DNA from 2 places in the Bradyrhizobium sp. Leo78 genome. Region 2 is predicted to be linked to the other one. Evidence: riboswitches for the same ligand, from Rfam matches in the RefSeq annotation. Region 2 holds a riboswitch; the other holds the start of a gene.
What was found. A riboswitch is a leader RNA that binds a small molecule or an ion and turns the genes downstream of it on or off. The one in region 2 is predicted to bind cobalamin.
Positions count from the first base shown of each region.

Region 1: another riboswitch for cobalamin. It lies ahead of AC5ZG1_RS41840 (DUF1636 family protein); the one in region 2 lies ahead of metE (5-methyltetrahydropteroyltriglutamate--homocysteine S-methyltransferase).

Region 1 is NZ_JCAMOT010000077.1:2,788-5,981, forward strand. Features, by position in the region: gene AC5ZG1_RS41825 (hypothetical protein) at 440-622, shown strand; partial or broken gene AC5ZG1_RS41830 (CobD/CbiB family cobalamin biosynthesis protein) at 644-939, shown strand; gene AC5ZG1_RS41835 (hypothetical protein) at 992-1,192, shown strand; cobalamin riboswitch at 1,310-1,526, shown strand; gene AC5ZG1_RS41840 (DUF1636 family protein) at 1,621-1,992, shown strand; gene cobG (precorrin-3B synthase) at 2,090-3,194, shown strand, end outside.
Region 2 is NZ_JCAMOT010000021.1:112,058-115,251, reverse strand. Features, by position in the region: gene AC5ZG1_RS25060 (ribonucleoside-diphosphate reductase subunit alpha) at 1-1,073, opposite strand, end outside; cobalamin riboswitch at 1,188-1,406, opposite strand; cobalamin riboswitch at 1,539-1,739, shown strand; gene metE (5-methyltetrahydropteroyltriglutamate--homocysteine S-methyltransferase) at 1,847-3,194, shown strand, end outside.

The sequences.
Region 1 (3,194 bases), on a different contig from region 2:
GCAGTCTGCTGGCGACCCAAAGCGAAATGGGGCTGTCCCGATCCAGATTCGCCGGCTCCGCAAATGCATCCCTGGTTAGCAAGATAGCGCTTACTGCGAAGACTATCCTGAATAGGATCATAGAAGAGCCTCCCTATCTGTGACAGATGTGGAGGGGGATATCTGACCCACCGCAGAAGATATTTGAGCAACCAGAGACGCCTGTAAAGAAAGATCCGTATGTCGCACGACTCACCAGTGGTCAATCGCGCTCATTGCTTTCCTTTTGCTTCATGATTTCGCGGAGAGACTTCGGCCGCGGAGGTGACCTGTAGCGGCCCTCCCACGAGGCCGCGATCACGCCCTCGAAGGGAGCTTCCCCCGAGTGCAACTCGGCATTCCGCTATCGGTTGTGACTAGTTTAGCGTTCGCCGCGCCAGGCCCTGCCACCGAAATGCCCATGCCGATCCTCGACGAGACAACGCAGCCTGATCCGGCAGGGATGGAGGAGGTGCTAAATCGAAATGACCATCATACGCTGGATGCGAAGGACCATCACGGGTCGATGTCGCATTTGGGTCAAACTGAAGAAGAACGTGCGGTGATGGCCGAACAATTCGCAGGCGCATATTTGCTGAAGTAGAAATCCCGGCTTGGTCGGGGTGGGGTACCTGGCATCGCCGGCTACAAGGCGATCAACGCACTGGACTCTATGATCGGCCATCATACGCCGCGACACGAAGCCCTTGGTTGGGCTGCGGCGCGCGCATCGATGATGTGGCAAACTTCATTCCAGCTCGCCTGACCGCTGTTCTCTTCGTGCTGCGCGCCCCGGTCTTCGCAGGGTGGTCATGCATGATGCGCGATGCGAACCGGCGCCGCTCGATTAATGCCGGCTGGCTCGAAGCCGCCATAGCTGGAGCGCTCGGCGAGCGGCTCAGCGGTCCGCGAGCGTATCACGAGACCATCGCGGCGGGAACTCGAGGCGCTCGCGAGGGCTGAGCTCGCGATCGTGGTCAACCCGAACGATCCCGACGGAAAGCATCATGATCAGAGTGAACTTCTTTCGATCCTGCCGCGTGTCGGCCGTCTGGTGATCGACGAAAGCTTTACCGAGCTAGCCCTGGCTTATCACCTGCGCCCGATCAGTCCCTCTTCGCCGCCCTTGGTCGCCCTGATCTTTCGCGGACCATCTCCTTTTTCGCCATTTTGATGGCGTGGCGGGCGTCGGTGGAGCCCTCGGGCGCGACGATGTCCCCGTCCTCGGCGGCATCTGGTTCGGACATCATCCGGCGTGGTCCCTTTGGCTTGACAAGTTGCGGCCCAGAGCAAATGGTCGGCCCGCGTTGGTGCCTGTTCTGCGACAGGCGAAGAGGGAATGCGATAGGGCTCGAGCCAAACGGCTTGGCCTGAAAAGCAGCCGCCCCCGCGACCGTGACCGGAGAGATGCCCGAAGCCACTGATCCCCTGGGGATCGGGAAGGCGGGGATCGAAGGGAAAGACCCTGCTCCGCAAGCCGGGAGACCTGCCAGCGCAACGTTGAGACCGGCGGACGGGGTGTTCCGCGACGGGGAAAGCGAAGCCTCCTCAAGGACGGTTCGTGCACCTCATCGCTTCCCGCCGTCAATTCAGGAAGGGGCGATGATCGTCACTCTTCACGTTTGCATCACATGCCGCCCGGGCCAGACGCTCGGGGAAGGCGAGATTACGCCCGGTGCGCGCCTGCATGCCGCTATTCTCGACGCGGGCGTGCCTGACGGCGTCGTCGTTCCCGTCGAATGCCTGTCCGCCTGTAACCAGGGCTGCTCGGTCGCGCTCAGCGCGCCGGGACGGTGGTCCTATGTCTACGGTCGCTTGTCCGATGGCAACGCGCACGACGTGATTGCCGGCGCGTCAGCTTACGCGGCGGCACCCGATGGCATCGTGCCATGGCGCAGCCGGCCGGAGATCTTCCGCAAACAATCGCTCGCTCGCATTCCACCTATCGCCGCCCTGCCAGAAGCCGCGGAATGAACACGCTCGCAAAAGTCCCTGTCACGGTCGTCACTGGCTTGGCATCACTCTGGAAGACGCGCCGAAATTCGATCGCGGCTGCGCCGCGCGAGGCGTCATGAGTACGGTCGCTATCAAGGGCTGGTGCCCTGGCGCGTTGCGGCCGATGCAGTCAGGCGACGGGCTCGTGGTCCGCGTGCGCCCCTATGGCGGAAGGCTCGATGCGGCACAGGCGGCAGGGCTGGCTGATCTGGCAGAGTGTTACGGCAACGGCTTGATCGACTTGACCAGCCGGGCCAACTTCCAGATCAGAGGCGTGAGTGATCAGGGACACTTGTCTCTGCTCGACGGTCTCGCCCAATTGAAGCTGCTTGACCATGATCCGGAGGCCGAGTCGCATCGCAACATCCTGGTGACACCGTTCTGGGGCATAGGCGATGACACGCGTTCGCTCGCAGCCGAACTGGAGCAGGCCCTTGCCGGCAGTGGGCTAGCTCTTCCGACCAAATTTGGCTTCGCTGTCGATGACGGCAAGGAACGGGTGCTTGCTGGCGCATCCGCGGACATTCGGATCGAGCGTGGCCGCGCGGGCGGCCTTTTGGTGCGCGCCGATGGCGCTGAGTTTGGTCGCTCCGTTACGCGCGGCGACGCTGTGAGCGTTGCAGTCGCGCTTGCCGAATGGTTCATTACCTCAGGCGGCACCAGCGGCAGGCGAGGGCGCATGGCCGCCCACATCATGGCCGGCGCGAGATTGCCGGATGCACTGCTCGGTAGGACCGAGCCCGCACCGACGATCGCTGTGCCTCGTCCCGGTCTTTGTCCGCTGGGTGCGATGGTCGGCGTCGCATTCGGGCAACTGCCCCATTCGGCGCTTCGGCTTATTGCCGCAGATGCGCAAGGGTTGCGTATGACACCGTGGCGGATGATTCTTGCTGAGGGAGCACGCACGATGCCGCGCGGTGCGGACCTCATCACCGAGGCCGATGACCCAGCGCTTCGCGTCATCGCTTGCAGCGGCGCGCCGCGCTGCCGCGAGGCTCTTGCCGATACCCGCACGCTGGCTGCCGCGCTTGCGCCGCACATCGCCGCGGACGCGCGCCTCCACGTTTCGGGCTGCGCCAAGGGCTGCGCGCATTCCGGGGCGACCGCGATCACGCTGGTTGCGACCAGCGCCGGATTCGATCTCATCCGCGACGGCTCGCCGCGCGCCGCGCCAGTTATGC
Region 2 (3,194 bases):
GTCGACGCCATGAAGTCGAAGGAGGACAGGAGATTGTAGAACTCGATCGCGCGCGCCTCCCGGTCGATCTCGCGCAGTGCAAGCCCCATGGCGACGCGCATGAAGAACGCTTGCGGCAATTCAATCCGGTGGCCGCGGACATGCAGGAAATAGCGATCATAAAGCGTCTGCAGCCCTAAGAACTGGAACGCAAGATCGCGCTCCGGCTTCAGTGCCGCGGCCAGCTTGTTCAGGTCGAAGCGGCCGAGTTCGGGATCGAGCAATTCGGCGCTGATGCCGGTCTTGATATAGGCCGGAAAATATTCGCCATAGCGCACCGCCATGTCCGCCTGCGACGCTTTCGTTGGCGCGCCCTGCACGAAGGACAGCACTTCAGTGCGGAGCTTGTCGAGCAAGAGGCGCGCGCTGACATAGGCGTAGTTCGGCTCCTGCTCGACCAGCGTACGCGCCGCCATCACGCTGGCGAGCGCGAGTTCCTCCTGGCTGATGCCGTCATAGAGATTGCGCTGGATTTCCCCGACGACAGGCGCAGCGTCGACACCGTCGAGCCCCGCGCAGGCCTCGCCGACGATCATCGCCAGCCGCGCATGGTCGAGCGGCACCTTGCTGCCGTCCGCGAGCGTGACGTGGACGATTGGCCCGCTCGATGCCGTTGCGGATTTAGTTGCCTGCTGTTCGGCGCGCTGCCGCGCCCGCTCCTCGCGATAGAGCACATAGGCGCGCGCCACCTTGTGATGGCCGCTGCGCATCAATGCCAGTTCAACCTGGTCCTGGATGTCCTCGATATGAAAGGTGCGGCCTTCGCTCATCCGGCGCGACAGCGCGCCGACGACTTCGGCGGTCAATTCCTCGACCGCTTCGTGCACGCGGCGCGACGCAGCCGCCGTATTCCCCTCGACCGCAAGGAAGGCCTTGGTCATCGCCACCGAGATCTTACCGGCATCGAATTGCGACACCGCGCCATTGCGGCGAATCACCTGCATCGGCAGCCGTGCTTCCGGCGCCGCGATTGATTCGGGGCGCAGGTGGATGAGAGGTGACGCGGTGGTTTCGCGATCGAGAGAGAGTGACATCTTGCAGACCCCGTGATGTTGCTGGGGCCGGATGCCGGAGGCGACGCTGCGTGATGATGCCGGCGGCGTACCGGCATGAGCCTGCAAGCGGCCGCCGGGACACCCCGCCCGTGGACGTTATTTGCTGTCGCGGCAGGTCTCCTGGCTCGCAGGTCGGCGTCACTCCCCGTCTTCCCAATGCGATGCCGCATCAGTGACGTCTAAAATCGGGAGCAACTCACTGCTTACAGTTGCGGGGGCAGCGCTGGATTCTCGCGAGAAAGGCGCGATCACCAGCTTCCCTCTTAGCCACCATTCCTTGCGTTATGATGGACCGTGACAGCTACATCTGGTGCGATTTGGGGAATGGTGTCAATGGGACGTATGGGCGAAGCGCAAAAATTCCGGTCGATACCGTTGGCGCTGTGAACAACCGGCTCCACGCGCACGTGATGTCAGCCGAGTTGACGTTCGCGCGATCTTGCCAGTAAGTGAACGCGTCGTGGTTCTTCGGAGAGATCTTTTCCGGAGCTAAGAGGGAAGCCGGTGTAAAGCCGGAGCTGCCCCCGCAACTGTAAGCGGCGAGCCGCGGTCCACAATTGCCACTGAAGCCTGCAAAGCTTCGGGAAGGCCGGACCGCAGCAACGACCCGCGAGCCAGGAGACCTGCCTCGACAACATACACGTCCTCGGGCGGGGTGTCCCGGTGGTGCGGTTGCGATTCCGTGCGCACCTCGCGCAGGGAATCCAGACGTGTCACTACGGCCTTTGCCCCCAACTCATGGGGTTAAGCCAATATCTTCCACTTCACTTGTTGTTGCGTCCCTCGGCACGCCGCGGATCGGTCCGCGCCGTGAACTGAAATTCGCGCTGGAACGCTTCTGGTCCGGCGCGTCAGACGAAAAGACGCTGATCGAAACCGGCGTCGGGCTGCGCGCGGCCAATTGGGCGCGGCAGAAGAAGCTCGGTATCACCGTGATCCCGTCGAACGATTTCTCGTTCTACGATCAGGTGCTCGACACCTGCGCAATGGTCGGCGCTATCCCGGAAAGCTATGGCTGGACCGGCGGCGCGGTGCCGCTTGCGACCTACTTCGCGATGGCGCGTGGCGCCAAGGCCGACGCGCATGACGAGGCCTGCGGACATGCCCATCACGCACATGGCGTGGCGGCGCTCGAAATGACGAAATGGTTCGACACCAACTATCACTACATGGTGCCGGAGCTTCGCAAGAACCAGTATTTTGCACTCTCATCGCGCAAGCCGATCGAAGAGTATGAGGAGGCGAAGGCGCTGGGTTATCAGACCCGCCCCGTGCTGGTCGGCCCGGTCACGTTCCTGAAACTGGCCAAGTCCAAGGAACCGCATTTCGACACGCTGTCGCTGCTCGACAGGCTCCTGCCGGTCTATATCGAACTATTGCGCGAACTCGCTGCCCGCGGTGCGGAATGGGTGCAGATCGACGAGCCCTGTCTCGTGCTTGATCTGGACGCCGCCGCGCAGCAAGCCCTACGGCGCGCCTATTCCGAAATCGCCAAAGCGGTGCCGGACATCAGGATCATGCTGGCGACCTATTTCGGCGGGCTCGGCGGCAATCGTGCGGTCGCGTTTGATCTTCCGGTCGCCGGCCTGCATCTCGATCTCGTGCGCGCGCCCCAGCAGCTCGGCGAGCTCATCGACGTTCCGAAAGAACGGGTGCTGTCGCTCGGCGTGATCGACGGCCGCAACGTCTGGCGCGCAGATCTGAGCCGGATCCTCGATCAGCTTGGGCCCGTCGTCGCAAAGCTCGGCAAGGAGCGCATTCAGATCGCGCCATCCTGCTCGCTGCTTCATGTACCCATCGATCTCGCCCTGGAAACCAAGCTCGATCCCGAGGTGAAGACCTGGCTTTCATTCTCGGTGCAGAAGCTCGAAGAGCTTGCCGCGCTGGGCGCGGCGCTTGGAAGTGGCCGGGCCCATGCGTCCGAAGCGATCCGAGCGTCCGATGCCGCCGCGGCCGCGCGCAAGACCTCACCGCGGATTCACGATGCCAAGGTTGCCCGGCGTCTCGCCGCCATCGATGGCGGCATGCGCCATCGTGCCAGCCGGTTCGCCGAGCGTGCCGAGGTGCAGCGCGAGCGGTTCAATCTGCCACGCTTCCCGA